Regions from separate parts of the Klebsiella grimontii genome, predicted to be linked through region 1. Evidence: predicted binding sites of a transcription regulator. Region 1 holds the regulator's gene; each other region holds the start of a gene.

The links. Region 1 encodes PurR, which represses purine synthesis genes. Its sites were predicted from a motif close to CANGCAAACGTTTGCNTG; they were not measured.
Region 2: the regulator PurR is predicted to act here: its motif matches at 1,258-1,275, upstream of ACE3MN_RS00465 (nucleobase:cation symporter-2 family protein).
Region 3: the regulator PurR is predicted to act here: its motif matches at 1,048-1,065, upstream of gcvT (glycine cleavage system aminomethyltransferase GcvT).
Region 4: the regulator PurR is predicted to act here: its motif matches at 1,197-1,214, upstream of ACE3MN_RS17460 (amino acid aminotransferase).

What each region holds. Positions count from the first base shown of each region.
Region 1 covers NZ_CP169721.1:2,430,622-2,432,824, reverse strand. Annotated here, with positions in the region: gene ACE3MN_RS11540 (MFS transporter) at 1-383, opposite strand, end outside; gene ACE3MN_RS11535 (YnhF family membrane protein) at 549-638, opposite strand; gene purR (HTH-type transcriptional repressor PurR) at 935-1,960, shown strand; gene punR (DNA-binding transcriptional activator PunR) at 1,979-2,203, opposite strand, start outside.
Region 2 covers NZ_CP169721.1:94,386-96,588, forward strand. Annotated here, with positions in the region: gene ACE3MN_RS00465 (nucleobase:cation symporter-2 family protein) at 1-1,206, opposite strand, end outside; gene gltS (sodium/glutamate symporter) at 1,494-2,203, shown strand, end outside.
Region 3 covers NZ_CP169721.1:828,705-830,907, reverse strand. Annotated here, with positions in the region: gene gcvT (glycine cleavage system aminomethyltransferase GcvT) at 1-959, opposite strand, end outside; gene ubiI (FAD-dependent 2-octaprenylphenol hydroxylase) at 1,380-2,203, opposite strand, start outside.
Region 4 covers NZ_CP169721.1:3,699,172-3,701,374, forward strand. Annotated here, with positions in the region: gene ACE3MN_RS17455 (porin) at 5-1,090, shown strand; gene ACE3MN_RS17460 (amino acid aminotransferase) at 1,278-2,203, shown strand, end outside.

The DNA.
Region 1 (2,203 bases):
GCCTGCTTATGTTTTGGCACCACGCTTGCCGCCACCACCGAGCCCAGGCCAAAGAAAGCGCCATGGTTAAGGCTGGTAATGATCCGCGACAGCAGCAGCGTGGTGTAATCCGGCGCAATGGAAGAGAGCACGTTGCCGAGGGTAAAAATCGCCATCAGAAAGATCAGCGCGTTTCTGCGCGCGCGGTGGGAGAGCAGCAGCGTCATCAGCGGCGCGCCAACCATTACGCCGATGGCATAGGTGCTAATCAGCATTCCCGCCGCCGGAATCGAAACGTCAACGCCTTTAGCGATAACCGGTAATAGCCCCATCGGGGAGAACTCGGTCGTGCCGATGCCAAAGGCACCGATCGCCAGCGCGAGCAGGGGAAAGTTGATTTTCATGCAGGGACTCCATCAGGCCGCCTTCCGCGACGGCATCTCATCAGAAGTCAAAAGCATGACATCAATCACAGAAAAACAAAAGTGAACGAAATGGCAAAAGATTTTTGCGAAAATGATAATAATAGGTGGAGTAAAAGGGAGAGCGGCCCCTCCCTTATCGCAGAACTAGTGCAGTACTGCGGTCAAACCTGCGGCAACAATCAAACCCAAAACAATAATCGTTGTTGTCAGCGAAAACTTTAAATTTGTATCCATCAATTTTTCCCCCTGATTATCCCCACATGAAAAGTGAGCTTGCTCATTTTTACACAGAATAGCGTAAAAATCTTCCGAGATTTAGAGTGATGCACATTTTTACTCTTCCCCTTTGCCCCAAGATCGGACAAAATCCCACGCTAATTTGAAAGCGTATCGGCCATTGACCCCTTCCTGTCGTTCTGTGTCGTTTTCCCGACGTGATGCCATGCTCAATTTTGGCGTCAGGGTGTGTACAGGCAAACGTTTACGTACCGATAAACAGACGATCAGGTCAAGGTCTGGAGTGAGAAGTAATGGCAACTATTAAAGATGTAGCGAAGCGCGCAAACGTTTCCACTACAACAGTGTCACATGTGATTAACAAAACCCGTTTTGTTGCGGAAGAGACGCGCAATGCGGTATGGGCGGCAATAAAAGAGCTGCATTACTCCCCCAGCGCCGTTGCCCGCAGCCTGAAGGTCAATCACACCAAGTCGATTGGTCTGCTGGCGACCAGCAGCGAAGCGGCCTATTTCGCTGAGATTATCGAAGCCGTTGAGAAAAGCTGTTTCCAGAAGGGCTACACCCTGATCCTCGGCAACGCGTGGAACGACCCGGAGAAACAGCGCGCCTATTTGTCAATGATGGCGCAGAAACGCGTCGACGGCCTGCTGGTGATGTGTTCCGAGTATCCGGAATCGGTGTTAAGCATGCTGGAAGAGTATCGCCATATCCCGATGGTGGTGATGGACTGGGGCGAGGCAAAAGCCGACTTTACCGATTCGGTCGTCGATAACGCCTTCGAGGGCGGCTATATCGCCGGACGCTACCTGGTTGAACGCGGCCATCGCGACATCGGCGTGATCCCCGGCCCGCTGGAGCGTAACACCGGCGCAGGCCGGCTGGCGGGTTTTATGAAAGCGATGGAAGAGGCGCAGATTAACGTCCCGGAAAACTGGATTGTACAGGGTGATTTCGAGCCGGAATCCGGCTACCGCGCCATGCAGCAAATTCTCGCCCAGCACCCTCGCCCAACGGCCATCTTCTGCGGCGGGGATATTATGGCGATGGGCGCCATCTGCGCCGCGGATGAAATGGGCCTGCGCGTGCCGCAGGATATTTCGCTGATCGGTTATGATAACGTGCGCAACGCCCGCTACTTTAGCCCGGCACTGACCACCATTCATCAGCCTAAGGACTCTCTTGGCGAAGCGGCCTTTAATATGCTGCTGGACCGTATCGTCAATAAGCGTGAAGTCTCGCAGTCGATTGAAGTCCATCCGCGCCTGGTCGAGCGCCGTTCCGTGGCCGATGGTCCGTTTGTCGATTATCGCCGTTAGCCCTGCTTGCGGCGTCGGTTATTCCGGCGCCCGCAGCCACTCCCGGTTTAGCGTTTCGCTATCGCCAAGATAATCCAGTAACCAGAGCAGCGCCGGCGAAGCGTCGCTTTGCTGCCACGTCAGGCAGCATGCGGCATCCGGGAAGGGGTTCTCCAGCTCCAGCGCCGTCCATTCGCCGCTATCCAGCCACGGACGCGCTAAATGCCCGGGCACCATACCGACGCACAGTCCGGCGGAGAGGCA
Region 2 (2,203 bases), 2.3 Mb from region 1:
CTCGCGGGAGACGATACGCACGCCGGAGGCGGCAATGGTGCCGAACATGACCAGCGTCGCGCCGCCGAGCACCGGCTCAGGAATATGCTGTACAAAACCGCTCACCGCCGGGAACAGCCCGAGCACGATCAGCATCAGCGCGACCACGAAACCGACATAGCGGCTGGCGACGCCGGTCAGCTGTATCACGCCGTTGTTCTGGCCAAAGCAGGAGTTCGGGAAGGTATTGAATACCGCCGAGACGAAGGAGTTCAGGCCGTTAGCCAGCACGCCGCCCTTCAGACGCTTCATATAGAGCGGGCCGGAAACCGGCTGCTCGGAGACGTCAGAGGTGGCGGTAATATCGCCGATGGTTTCCAGCGAGGTAATCATAAACACCAGCATCAGCGGCAGCAGCAGGTTCCAGTCGATGCCCAGCCCGTAGTACAGCGGCGTAGGCACCATAATCAGGCTGCTTTCCGTCGGCGCGGTATTGGCCGGCAGCATATCGAGCAACCATGCCGCCAGGTAGCCGGCCGCCATCGCGATAACCAGCGAAGCGATGCGCAGATATGGGTTGCGCTGGCGGTTAAGGATAATGATCAGCGCCAGCACGATGCCCGCCAGCAGCAGATTTTTCGGCGCGCCGAAGGTGTGATCGGCCATAGCCGCGTAGCCGCCGCCGATGGAGGTCAGGCCAACCTGAATCAGCGACAGGCCGATAATCATCACCACCACGCCGGAGACCAGCGGGGTAATAATGCGGCGGGCGAGATGCAGGACGCGGGAGAGAACCATCTCCGTACAGCTGGCCAGCATCAGGGTGCCGAACAGCGCGGCCATCATGGTCGGAACATCGGCGCCGCCGGTTTTCAGCGCGGTGCCGCCCATGATCAGCGGCGCGACGAAGTTAAAGCTGGTGCCCTGAATTGAGAGCAGACCGGAGCCGACCGGGCCCCAGGCTTTGATTTGAATGATGGATGCCACGCCGGAGGCGAAAAGGGACATGCTGATGATGTGTTGCGTATCCTGAGCCGGAAGGCCCAGGGCCTGGCAAATTAACAGCGCCGGAGTGATGACCGCGACAAACATCGCCAGCAGGTGCTGGAACGCGGCGAACAGGGTTTGCGGTAGCGGCGGGCGGTCTTCGAGGCGGTAGATTAATTCGCTGGTTTGCTTGTGCGCAACCGGTTGCGCATTTTCTGACTCTGCGGTGTTAACGGACATCACAACAATCCCAAAGGTGGCAAAGCGGGGATTTTATCGGACTGTAGACCAAAAGCAAACGTTTGCCACTCGTTAGCGATAAATATTTATACAAGGAATAGGCAACAAACATTTATTAACATTTTGTATGCTTGATCGCATCAATATCCCTACAAAATATCTTTTCCTGTCCTTTTTTCCACACTTCTGCTTAAAATCCCTTCCCGATTACTCATGATGAGAAGCAATCGACACCGGGAATATCGTCGCGTGTGAATGGATCATGCGCCTATAAGGAGCTCTTTTTTATGTTTCATCTCGATACCTTATCGACGCTCGTTGCCGCAACTTTAGTGTTGCTACTGGGTAGAAAACTCGTTCAAACCGTTCCTTTCCTCAAGAAATACACCATTCCTGAGCCCGTCGCGGGCGGCCTGCTGGTCGCGCTGGCGCTGCTGGTATTAAAGAAAAGCATGGATATCGAAATTGATTTCGATATGAGCCTGAAAGATCCGCTAATGCTGGCGTTCTTCGCCACTATCGGCCTCAACGCCAACCTCGCCAGCCTGCGGGCTGGCGGTAAAGTCGTGGGGACGTTCCTGATTGTGGTGGTGGGGCTGCTGCTGCTGCAAAACGCCCTCGGTATCGGCATGGCGAAGCTGCTGGGCCTCGACCCGTTGATGGGGCTGCTGGCCGGTTCGATTACCCTTTCCGGCGGCCACGGCACTGGCGCGGCGTGGAGTAAGTTGTTTGTTGAGCGCTATGGTTTCGCCAACGCCACCGAAGTGGCGATGGCTTGCGCAACCTTCGGCCTCGTCCTTGGCGGCCTGATCGGCGGGCCGGTGGCGCGCTATCTGGTTAAGCACTCTTCTTCCCCTGACGGCACACCGGACGATCAGCTCGCGCCGACCGCGTTTGAAAAGCCGGATATGGGGCGCATGATCACCTCGCTGGTGCTGATTGAGAGCATTGCGCTGATCGCCATCTGCTTAACGGTAGGGAAGATCGTTGCGCAACT
Region 3 (2,203 bases), 1.6 Mb from region 1:
GTCGGGGAGAAGGTGCCGCTGGTGATAATGCCTTCTTTCTGATTGCCGTCGGCATCGCTAAAGCGCACCGGCAGGCCGCCACGCAGAACGCCTTTCTCGGTCATGACCAGGCCCACCAGCTGCTCGGTGCCCTTTTCGCGCTGCATTTCCAGCGCTTCACGCCCGATGAAGTCACGGTCAGTCGGTTCCCAGGCAATGGTCCAGCCCATATTAGCCGCCAGCGGAGAGACGCCTTCGTCCATCTCCTGGCCGTAAAGGTTCATGCCCGCTTCCAGGCGCAGCGTATCGCGCGCGCCGAGGCCGCATGGCTTAACGCCCGCATCGAGCAGGCCGCGCCAGAAATCTACCGCCTGCTCGTTCGGCAGCGCGATTTCATAACCCGCTTCGCCGGTATAGCCGGTGGTCGCAATAAACAGATCGCCCGCCTGCACGCCAAAGAAAGGCTTCATGCCTTCCACGGCCTGACGCTGCGCGTCGGTAAACAGCGTCGCCGCTTTCTCTTTCGCCCTGGGCCCCTGGACTGCGATCAGGGAAAGATCGTCGCGCACGGTTATTTCAAGACCATAAGATTCAGACTGCTGGGCGATCCAGGCGAGATCTTTTTCACGGGTGGCGGAGTTAACAACGAGGCGGAAATAGTCTTCAGAAAGGAAATAAACAATCAGGTCATCAATGACGCCGCCGGAGGCGGTCAGCATGCCGCTATAGAGCGCTTTGCCTGGCACGGTGAGCTTCGCTACGTCGTTAGCCAGCAAATAGCGCAGAAACTCGCGGATTCGGCTGCCGTGGAAATCGACGATGGTCATGTGCGACACATCGAACATTCCGGCATCGCCGCGCACCGCATGATGCTCATCAATCTGGGATCCGTAATGCAGCGGCATCATCCAGCCATGGAAATCCACCATGCGCGCGCCGCATAGCGTGTGTTGTTCAAACAACGGAGTCTGTTGAGCCATCTTTTCCTCATCGAATAAAACGGAACCAGCCACTATTTTTGGCGTTTTTGCGCCGCGAAAAACGCCGCCGGCATCGCTAACGGACACCGACGCAAACGTTCTCTTTGGCCTGAACTTACCACCGATATCCGCACTAAACCATAAGCCCGGTCAGGACATCACATTAGCTTATGACTAAAATCAGCCGAAGAGCCTACAGAGTTTTTAGCTACAATAAAGCGAGTTAAGCCGCATAAAATTAAACAAATAAGGTAAAAAAGCAGCGCATGATGATATTTTCTGCGAAATGACGAGCCTAATTTCTATAACAAAAAAAAGGTAACATTAATAAAACTAATGCGAAAAACGAGGTGAAATTAGATTATTTCAAATGAGAGGAGAAAACCCGGCGCGAGGCCGGGTGAGAGAAGTGTGATGGACTTAACGTAACCAGGCAGGCAGGTCGTGGAGCCCCATCGCCTGACGAATAAGCTGCGGCTTCACGCCGGGCAATGTATCCGCCAGCTTAAGGCCGATATCGCGCAGCAGTTTTTTCGCAGGATGGCTGCCGGAGAACATGTCGCGAAAGCCCTGCATCCCCGCCAGCATCACCGCGGCGCTATGCTTGCGGCTGCGCTCATAGCGACGCAGATACAGATGCTGACCGATATCCTTGCCCTGCGCATGCAGGCGTTTGAGCTCCTCGATCAGCTCAGCAGCATCCATAAAGCCAAGATTGACGCCCTGCCCGGCCAGCGGATGAATGGTATGGGCGGCATCGCCAACCAGCGCCAGACGATGGGCGGCAAACTGCCGCGCGTAGCGGCCGGTCAGCGGGAAAACCTGACGCTCGCTCTCCACGGCGCACAAACCCAGGCGGTTATCGAAAGCAATATTCAGCGCCTGGTTGAAAGCGGCATCGTCCGCCGCCCGCATCCGCTCCGCCTCTTCAGGAGAGAGCGACCAGACGATAGAGCAAAGGTGCGGATCGCTCAGCGGCAGGAACGCGAGGATCCCTTCGCCGTGGAACGCCTGACGCGCCACCGCTTCGTGCGGCTCTTCGGTGCGAATAGTGGCAACCAGCGCATGATGGTGATAATCCCAATAGGTCAGCGGAATATCGGCTTTGTTGCGCAGCCACGAATTGGCCCCATCGGCGCCAACCACCAGCCGGGCGGTTAACATGCCGCCGTCCTGCAGGCTAAGAAAGGCCTCATTCTCTCCCCACGCGACCTGCTGCAGCTGCGCCGGAGCCAGCAGGGTGA
Region 4 (2,203 bases), 1.3 Mb from region 1:
AATAATGATGAAGCGCAAAATTCTGGCAGCGGTAATTCCTGCCCTGCTGGTAGCCGGTGCAGCTAACGCTGCAGAAATCTATAACAAAAACGGCAACAAACTGGACTTCTACGGGAAAATGGTTGGCGAGCACGTTTGGACCACCAACGGCGACACCAGCAGCGATGATACCACTTACGCCCGTATCGGCCTGAAAGGCGAAACCCAGATCAACGATCAGCTGATCGGCTACGGTCAGTGGGAATACAACATGGATGCGTCCAATGTTGAAGGTAAACAGACCACCAAAACTCGTCTGGCTTTCGCAGGCTTAAAAGCCGGTGAATATGGTTCATTCGACTACGGTCGTAACTATGGCGCCATCTACGACGTCGAAGCGGCAACCGACATGCTGGTTGAATGGGGCGGCGACGGCTGGAGCTATACCGACAACTTCATGACCGCGCGTACCAACGGCGTTGCAACCTACCGTAACTCTGACTTCTTCGGTCTGGTTGACGGTCTGAGCTTCGCGCTGCAGTACCAGGGTAAAAACGACGCTTCTAGTCGTGATGTTAAGAAACAAAACGGCGACGGCTTCAGCACCGCGGCAACCTACGCGTTTGACAACGGCGTTGCGCTGTCTGCTGGCTATGCGAACTCCAACCGCAGCGGCGATCAGAAAGCTGACCGTCAGGGCGAAAAAGCTGAAGCATGGGCAACCTCCGCTAAATATGACGCGAACAACGTCTACGCTGCGGTCATGTACTCCCAGACCTACAACATGACGCCGGAAAACGAAGGCAACTACTTCGCTAACAAAACTCAGAACTTCGAAGCCGTCGTTCAGTATCAGTTCGACTTCGGCCTGCGTCCGTCCATCGGCTACGTACAGACTAAAGGTAAAGACCTGCGCTCTCGCGCTGGCTTCTCCGGCGGCGATGCTGACCTGGTTAAATACGTCGAAGTGGGTACCTGGTACTACTTCAACAAAAACATGAACGTCTACGCTGCGTATAAATTCAACCAGCTGGACGACAACGATTACACCAAAGCCGCTGGCGTTGCGACCGACGACCAGGCCGCAGTGGGTATCGTTTACCAGTTCTAATCTGCAGTACACCCCTTCGTGATATGCCTAAAAAGCAGGACTTCGGTCCTGCTTTTCTGCTTTCCTGAGAGGAAGATCGTAACTTTCAAAAACCTTCTCGCTTTTTGTCGCAAACGGTTGGCAATTAACATAACTCCCGTTAACCTGATAGCGGATTTCCCTTCAGTAATCACAATGGAACCTCGTCATGTTTGAGAACATTACCGCCGCCCCTGCCGACCCAATTCTGGGCCTGGCCGATCTGTTTCGTGCCGATGACCGCCCAACAAAAATTAATCTTGGAATTGGTGTTTATAAAGATGAAACGGGTAAAACACCGGTCCTGACTAGCGTGAAAAAAGCAGAGCAGTATCTGCTGGAAAATGAAACCACCAAGAACTACCTGAGCATTGATGGTATCCCCGAATTTGGTCGCTGCACCCAGGAGCTTCTGTTTGGGAAAGGAAGCGCAATTATCAATGATAAACGCGCTCGCACCGCCCAAACGCCGGGCGGTACAGGCGGCCTGCGCGTCGCCGCCGATTTCCTGGCGAAGAACACCGATGCAAAACGTATTTGGGTGAGCAACCCTTCCTGGCCGAACCATAAAAGCGTATTTAATTCAGCCGGCCTGGAAGTTCGCGAATATACCTATTACGACGCCGCTAACCACAAACTCGACTTCGACGGTCTGCTGGCCAGCCTGAACGAAGCCCAGGCCGGCGACGTGGTGCTGTTCCACGGCTGCTGCCACAACCCTACCGGTATCGATCCGACGCTTGAGCAGTGGCAACAGCTGGCGCAGCTGTCGGTAGAAAAAGGCTGGCTGCCGCTGTTTGACTTCGCCTATCAGGGCTTTGCCCGCGGTCTGGAAGAAGACGCGGAAGGCCTGCGCGCTTTCGCTGCGCTGCATAAAGAGCTGCTGGTTTCCAGCTCCTACTCGAAGAACTTTGGCCTGTACAACGAGCGCGTAGGCGCCTGTACGCTGGTTGCCGCGGATCAGGAAACGGTAGACCGCGCGTTCAGCCAGATGAAGTCCGTCATTCGCGCTAACTACTCTAACCCACCGGCTCACGGCGCCTCGGTAGTGGCGACGATTCTCAGCAATGACGCGCTGCGCGCTATCTGGGAACA